2 regions of the Paenibacillus sp. JNUCC 34 genome follow, and region 1 is predicted to be linked to the other one. Evidence: predicted binding sites of a transcription regulator. Region 1 holds the regulator's gene; the other holds the start of a gene.
The links. Region 1 encodes NrdR, which represses ribonucleotide reductase genes. Its sites were predicted from a motif close to AACACNATATATNGTGTT; they were not measured.

Region 1 (4,220 bases):
CCTTCCTGAATCCATATACTATTGGAGAATAGCCGAAAGACGTGTGATAAAACTCGTTAACGGCCGGAGGAGGGATATGGGTGCTCAGTCTTATTTTTTCACCTGTACTGCTGGCTATGGCACTAAGCCTTGACGGCTTTGGAGCCGGGATTACATACGGGCTGCGTAAAACGAAAATCCCACTGTTGTCGGTGCTCATTATTTCGCTGTGCTCGGGTCTTGTGCTCTGTATCTCAATGCAGGCTGGGGCATTGCTGCAGCGCGTTTTCTCCCCATCGATTGCTTCGATGATCGGAGCGGTCATTCTTATTGCGCTTGGATGCTGGTCCTTTATTCAGCAGATTAGGTCCAGACCAGATCGTGCAGGCGATGCAGAACCGATGCCACTTAAGGCAAGCACAGCAGGTCTTACGGCTCTAGCTGATAGTGCTGGTTCACAACCCCAAACGGCTGTGTTCTCTCTGGAAATCCGCAAGCTGGGACTTGTTATTCAGATTTTGCGAAGTCCTACACGTGCGGATATGGACGACTCCGGTATCATTTCATCATGGGAGGCCATGTGGCTTGGGATTGCACTATCCCTGGACGCTTTTGGTGCCGGACTTGGCGCAGCTATGCTCGGATTTTCACCCTTATTGACATCAGGGGTGGTTGCACTGTTTAGCGGAGTGTTTCTCATTCTCGGTATGAAAACCGGGTTTCGGGTTGCTTCCAAAGGTCGTATGAGATTTATCTCATACGCGCCAGCGTTTTTATTAATCTTCATGGGTATAATGAAGTTGTTATGAGGTGAATTCATGAATATCGGTTTAACCGGGGGAATTGCAACAGGCAAAAGCACCGTGTCCTCCATGCTGATCCGGAAGGGAGCACTTCTCGTGGATGCAGATGTCATCGCCAGGGAGGTAATGCTCCCGGGCCATCCGGTTTTGGCAGAGGTGGCCGCGTACTTTGGACAAGATGTGATACAAGCGGACGGGCAGCTGGATCGGAAGAAGCTTGGCGAAATCATTTTTAATGATGACAAAAAGCGGCTGGCGCTGAATGGAATTACTCATCCTGCAATACGCAATGAGATACGGAAGCAGATGGCTGATTATGAAGCTGCCTATCCTGATCGACTGGTCGTGGTGGATATTCCGCTTTTGTACGAGTCAGAACTGCAGTCACTTTTTGATAAGGTCATAGTTGTTTATGTACCGAGAGAGAAACAGCTTCGTCGTCTGATAGACCGTGATGCGATTACGGAAGAGCGGGCGGAGGCCAGACTGAATAGCCAGATGGATATTGAACAGAAGAAGAACATGGCGGATTACGTGATCGATAACAGCGGAACACCGGCAGAGACGAGCCGGCAGGTGGACGAGCTGTGGAACTGGTTGTACGGATTATGAGCTGGTTCCGTAAAAAACGTGTGCTGTTGGTTCTGCTGGTCTCTTTTGTGGCGGTACTCTTCATGAATAACATCTGGATGACATGGTTATATCCGATTTATTATAAAGACCAAATTCGCGAGCATGCTGTTCACTACGAAGTCGATCCGTTTCTGGTCGCATCCATTATCCGGGTAGAAACCAACTACAAACCGGGTAAGGAGTCTAAAAAAGGGGCTCTCGGGATCATGCAGCTCATGCCAGATACGGCCAATTGGGCAATGGAAATGGCCAAGCTACCGACTGTGACACTGGATAGAGTCAAGCATGAAGCGGATGCCAATATCCAGCTCGGAACCTGGTACATTAAGAAGCTACACGAAGAAATGGACGGTAATCCGATTGCTGTTATTGCAGCGTATAACGCAGGGCAGGGAAATGTCCGTAACTGGATAAAGAAGGGAATGTGGGACGGGACATATGAAGACGTCAAGAACATTCCGATAGGGGAAACCCGTCACTATGTACAAAGAGTCATTTATTATTATAATCAATATACCGATGTGTATGATACGTTCTAAAACGGGCAGAACAATAAAAAGAGCATTGGACAGGCTTGAGAACCAAGCCTGTCTAACACTCTTTGAATGAAGAATTAATTATTGACCGGAATATTGACCAGCCAATTGTTGCTCGGCCAGGGTTACCAGACGTTTGGTAATGTATCCCCCGATCGAACCGTTCTCGTAGGAAGTCATGTTACCTTGGTAACCGTCTTGTGGAATGCTGATGCCAAGCTCTTGAGCAACCTCATATTTCATTTGCTCCAGGGCACCAGTTGCACGAGGTACTACCAGGTTGTTGCTGCTTCTGTTGTTACCGCCTTGTCCCATATCTGTTCACCTCCTTGAGTTGGTAAAAGTATTATGTCTCGGAACTGCAATCTTCATAACAATCAATTGCAGTCCAGTTTATGGAAATTAGATTGGAAGCCATGCGATTAGTTCATACAAAGGAAGTGATGTAGCTTTATGAAATGCCCATACTGCAGTTACGCCGGAACGAAGGTGCTTGATTCCCGTCCAGCTAATGAGAATAAATCTATCCGCCGCCGCAGAGAATGCGAGCAGTGCAGCCGCCGTTTCACAACGTTTGAGATGATTGAGGAGACCCCGCTCATGGTCATTAAGAAGGACGGCAGTCGGGAGGAATTCAGTCGGGAGAAAGTACTTCGCGGCTTAATACGGGCTTGTGAGAAACGCCCTGTATCTGCCGACCAGCTGGATATGATCGTCTCTGAGGTGGAGAGTGCACTTCGTAAAACAGCCGCTGCCGAGGTAGAGAGCCGTCAGATTGGCGAGCTTCTGATGGAACAGCTATATCCTGTAGATGAGGTAGCCTATGTTCGCTTCGCTTCGGTGTACCGGCACTTTAAAGACATCAACATGTTTATGAAAGAATTGAAAAATCTGCTGTCTAAAGATTCACTGCCGGACTCAAACATCTGATCGGCATGTGTATAGCAGGTAGAGGAAGTCCTCATGGAATTGAGGGCTTTTTTCCTCCAGGTAGGGTAAGGAAGTTGCGTAACGTGCAGTAAAGATAGGGCTTTGAAGGGTGCGTAATCGTGATCTATTGAATCAAATTTGTTGTTGCAAGTAGTACAATGCTGTGATATATTATTAAGGTACTATTTTTGAAAATAAGTTACTTACTAAGGGGCCTTAGCTCAGCTGGGAGAGCGCATCGCTGGCAGCGATGAGGTCAGGGGTTCGATCCCCCTAGGCTCCATAATTAAAGAAACCGCCAAACACAAGGATTTCCGGGTGTTTGGCGGTTTTTTGTTTAATCAAATTACATCCCCTTTGTTTCACTCATGTGAAATGGATAAGAATATACGGTTAACAGTTTCTTCTCGCGCTATCTACCGGGATGAGACAGTCAGAAATACTTGGTCTCCGCTTCATTTCTTTATGGGGCACTTTAGGAGCCTGGGTTACTCTGATGTCAGAGTTAAAAAATGTTAAAATAGTTGATTTTTATAAAAAATCGTTGATTAATGGTATTTATTATTTTACCATACATGATGTAAAATAGATATTGTACCAGGATTTGTTACATACACACAAAAGAAGGATGTTATCACGCCATCATCTAATAAGTTAATGAAAGGTTGGTTTGAGTGAATGTAGATATTGGGTTATCCATATTTTTATGTACGATTCTTTGTTATTCTTCGATAGCTAAAGTAATTAGTTATAAAGACTTTAAAAAAACGATTAGTCAACTTGGTTATCCTTTATTTCTAGCATGGCTAGTAATAGGTTTAGAAATGGTAAGCGCATTGATGCTGCTGTTCGATCCAACGCGTTCTATTGGAGAAATTATTGCCTTACTATTATTTCTCTCTTTTTATATCGTAACGGGAATGGCAATGAGAAAGAAGTTGAAGGTCGTTTGTAATTGTTTTGGTAAGTCAACGGAAGAGGAATTAGGTTGGAGTACGATGATTAAGATAACGCCGTTATTCCTTGCATCACTTATTAGTTGCATTTTACAATCTTCTGTTCAACTAGTAACGATCAATCCAATTCAATGGATTAGCATTGCAGGAATGACAGTTGGCATACTTAGTATGTACTCACTTTGGACAAACCGTGGTTTGATCATAGAAAAGGACTAGTAAAATGAGTTTATTCCTTATTCCTTATTCCTTATTCCTAAAGGGTAAGTTGAAAGCAGCAGTTTGATAGCCAAGGCATATGCCTTTGACTATAAATAGACCTACAAGAAAGGAGGTTTTCATAATGGCTTGCACAACTACAACTTCATGTGGCGAAAAATGTG
Region 2 (4,220 bases), 200 kb from region 1:
GTCACTTTTGTGACCTGCAGGTCTCCGTTCTCCGAAGCCTTTTATTCAACTTCTCTAACCTTTTCCCTTAAGAACACTTGCTGTAACCGCAGTTGCTGCATGTTTTGCAACCTTCGATGTTAATCAGCGAAGCACCGCCGCAGGACGGGCACAGATCACGGGAAGTAGCAACATGGCTGCCATGACCGCCTTGTCCCTGGCCACCCAACTGCTCGGCAGGAGCCATCGTAGCAGCTACCGGAGCTGGATCATGTCCATGATCATCATGGATTCCGCTTGCCACATGGGTCTCCAATGCTTTTGCGACTGCATCCGCAATAGATTCCACACGGTTCGCGCCGAAGCCGATAGCCCCTGATCCGCCAATGCCTTTGAGATGCTTGATCAGCAGCTCCACCTTGTTACCATGGTCTCCGTAACGCAGGAACAAGGAGCAGACACGACCCAAAGCTTCAGCCATAGCGAACACATCCGAACCCGCTTTACCCACGTTCAGGAAGATTTCTCCCGGTGTGCCGTTCAAATCGTTGATCGTGATATACGCCATACCGAACGGCGTATTGATCTTGTAAGTCGCACCACGCAGTATTTGTGGACGACTCTTGTACTGCTTATCCAAACCGCTCTTGCTGGAAACAGCAGGTGCTGCCACAGTGCTTGCGGACTCATTCACCTGTACAACACTTTCTGGTACAGTAACAGGAGCTTCTGCTTTCTCTTCTTTTTTCTCCGTCTGTAGCACTTGAACATCACGGCTGCCGTCACGATAGATCGTTACACCTTTACAGCCCAAATCGAAGGCCAGCTCATACAGACGTTCCGTCTCTTCCACGGTGAAATCAGCCGGGCAGTTCGCCGTCTTCGAAATCGAGCTGTCCACCCAGCGCTGAATAACAGCTTGTGCACGAATATGATCCTCAGCGGATAGATCCATCGCCGTTACGAAGTAATCCGGCAGATTCTCGCCTGGATGGCTGTCGAGCCAATCCTGTGCAATCGGTACGAACTGCTCATCGAAGCCAAGACGGCTTTGACGGAAGTATTTAAAGGCGAAGTACGGTTCGATACCAGTAGATGTGCCAACCATTGTACCTGTGCTGCCTGTCGGCGCTTGAGTGATCACCGTTACGTTACGCGAGCCTTTCGAGCGCACCGCTTCTTCTACCTCTGGGAACGTTTCGGACATATTTTTCATAAATCCGCTTTGCAGGTAAAGCTCTGCATCGAACGCTTGGAAGGATCCCTTCTCTTCAGCGATATCCGCAGATGCCAGGTATGCTTCACGAGCGATAAACCCGTACAGTTTATCCAGGAATTCCAGCGATTCCGGACTTCCGTAACGGATATTCAGCTTGATCATAAGCTCTGCAAGACCCATTGTACCCAATCCTACGCGGCGTTCTTTTTTCTGATTAGCTTCATTTTCCGGGAAATGATACGGAGTGGTATCGATAACGTTATCCAGGAAACGAACCGAGTAACGAGTCGTTGTCGCCAGTTCATCCCAAGCCACATCATGATTTTCTTCATCATAAAACTTGGACAGATTCATCGCAGACAGATTGCACACACCCCAGCCTGGAAGCCCCTGCTCACCACATGGGTTCGTGCAGATGATCGGGTTGAAATACCAGCTGTTGGACATCTGATTGTAGTATTCCATGAACACTACGCCAGGCTCAGCCGATTTCCACGCGGACTCAATGATCGTATGCCAGATATCACGTGCCCTCACCGTTTTGTAAGTGATGACTTTACGGCCTGCTTTTTTCCACTTGTCCAAATCGCCATCCCAGATTTCATCATAATCCGGATCAGAAGTATCCGGGAATACGAGATCCCAATCCAAATCTTCCTTCACGGCCTTCATGAAATCATTGCTCACGCATACCGACAAGTTGGCATTGGTCACCTGACCCATCGTCTGCTTCACAGTGATGAAATCCATCACATCCGGATGCCAGTCGTTCATCATCAGCATGAGCGCGCCACGTCTGCTACCACCCTGCTCAATGAGTCCGGTTGTATAACTGAACAATCCACCCCAGGATACAGCACCGCTAGAAGATCCATTAACACCTTTAACAATCGAACGACGAGGACGGAGGGATGACAAGTTAATACCAACACCGCCACCGCGAGCCATAATTTCTGTCATCTCAGACAGTGTTTCCATGATGCCGCCACGGCTGTCCTTCGGCGAAGGAATAACATAACAGTTGAACAGTGTCAGTTCGTCGCTTGCTCCCGCTCCTGCTGCAATACGTCCGCCCGGAACCAACTTCCAGTCATCAAGAATATGACGGAATTTAGCCTTCCACTCTTCCTGCAGTTCTGGCGTTGCTTCTGCCGATGCCATTGCAGCTGCCAAGCGGTCCCACATTTCCTCAGGTGTCTTCTCAATCGTCAGCGTCAGCTTTTCCACATCGGTCTCCACCAGCTCACCCTTACGGGTCTTCACTGTGACTACCCGGCCATCACGCTTCACAATCTCTCCAACTTCCTTGGTCGGGAACTTAGGATCATCTTTGGTAAGAACCAGAACCATATCGCCCACCTTGGCGTTATGGGAATTCGCGTCCTTCCACGCATACCTGTCCAAAAAGATCTTCTCACTTAAACCTTCCAGCCGCTGATTTTGCATCGTACTCAAGAGCAACTACCTCCTATATAAACAATAAATTCTATAAATCTGCGTTTAAGCCGCTATAAGTCCGGTCTATTACAACTTAACCCTATATGTATACCGGTTAAACGAGAAAACATAAGGTTTCACACCACATATTGTGGGCGAGATTCATTATACTACACTACATATGGTAAAACTATGCCTAAGATGTGAAATTTAAGGCTTGTACACCTTTCTGGAGGGCCCAGCCTTCCTTTTTCTTATTCTCTCTCCTTTTTTCGCCCATCTGTCTATGAAAAGAACTTGAAAAATCGCCAAATGTAGCATCCGTGCGACCTCACGGGTATTTTGGAACACGGTAAATATTCGGAAGGTTATGAAGTCTTCTTTTTTCGTCCATACTACACATACACCGTTGTCTGAAATCGACATCTAGGAGGAGATTTTGTGAACTACCAACCACCCGGTAGCCCGGGTTCTTTTAAGGATCCGCGTCTCCCTGTCCCACTCCATGTGGACCGCTCCTGGCTTGAAGATTTAGAGACCCGTCTCGACAAAGGCGGGCCATGGGGAGATTGGAGCCTGTCGCGGCTGGCTGTGCAGGGAGAACAATCCCGTCTGGTTACAAGCTTCGAAGAACTGCAGTGCTTGAAGCATATCGGCAGCCTTTCCCCGCTTCCGCATCAGACGGATACGGCGCGACGCGTGCTGTTCGAAATGTCCGGCAGAGCGATTTTGGCCGATGAGGTTGGCCTGGGAAAAACGATTGAAGCCGGTCTTATTTTAAAAGAATATATCGTACGCGGGCTAGTCTCCAAAGTGCTGATTCTAGTCCCCGCTTCACTTGTGTTGCAGTGGGTTCGTGAACTCAACTCCAAATTCGGCATTCCGGCAATCGCGCAAAAAAAAGCCTACTCCTGGGGCAACGATATCGTTGTTGCATCCATGGACACGGCCAAGCGCGATCCGCATCAGGAAATCCTATTAAATGAAGAGTATGACATGCTCATCATCGATGAAGCGCACAAACTGAAGAACAAGAAAACATCCAACTATCAATTCATACAGAAGCTGCGGAAAAAATACTGCCTTCTCCTTACCGCAACTCCCGTACAGAACGATCTCAGCGAGCTCTTCAATCTCATCACGCTGCTGAAGCCGGGACAGTTGGGACGACAAGGCGATTTCTCGGCCAACTTCGTTGTAGATAAACGCATGCCGAAGAACCAGGACCAGCTCAAGAACGAGCTGTCCAAGGTCATGATCCGCAACCGCCGGGGCGAAGGACCCGTGAAATTCACCAAACGGACCGTACGCAATGTCGGTCTCGAGCTTTCACCCGAAGAACAGTCATTATACGACGGGGTCACATCTTTCGTCAAAGATCAGTATCAGGCATCCGGGGGAAATTTAAGCAGTATGCTCTCACTGGTCACCCTTCAGCGTGAGGTGTGCAGCAGCCGAGATGCGGTCTTTGTCACGCTCGTCAACTTATCTAAGAAAATGCCCGAGGACTCCCCGCTGCGCGATAAAGTATGGGAGCTTGTCCACCTGATCAAAGCAATCAAGGCCAACACCAAAGCCGAAAAAG

Region 2: a site for NrdR is predicted at 2,774-2,791, ahead of AC2TF5_RS07810 (adenosylcobalamin-dependent ribonucleoside-diphosphate reductase). Genes of this name have one in related genera too.

Annotation. Positions count from the first base shown of each region.
Region 1 is NZ_CM177770.1:1,492,695-1,496,914, forward strand. It holds gene ytaF (sporulation membrane protein YtaF) at 81-788, shown strand; gene coaE (dephospho-CoA kinase) at 798-1,394, shown strand; gene AC2TF5_RS06795 (lytic transglycosylase domain-containing protein) at 1,391-1,954, shown strand; gene AC2TF5_RS06800 (alpha/beta-type small acid-soluble spore protein) at 2,033-2,266, opposite strand; gene nrdR (transcriptional regulator NrdR) at 2,405-2,881, shown strand; tRNA gene AC2TF5_RS06810 (tRNA-Ala) at 3,092-3,164, shown strand; gene AC2TF5_RS06815 (MauE/DoxX family redox-associated membrane protein) at 3,556-4,056, shown strand.
Region 2 is NZ_CM177770.1:1,693,848-1,698,067, reverse strand. It holds gene AC2TF5_RS07810 (adenosylcobalamin-dependent ribonucleoside-diphosphate reductase) at 68-2,644, opposite strand; gene AC2TF5_RS07805 (DEAD/DEAH box helicase) at 3,077-4,220, shown strand, end outside.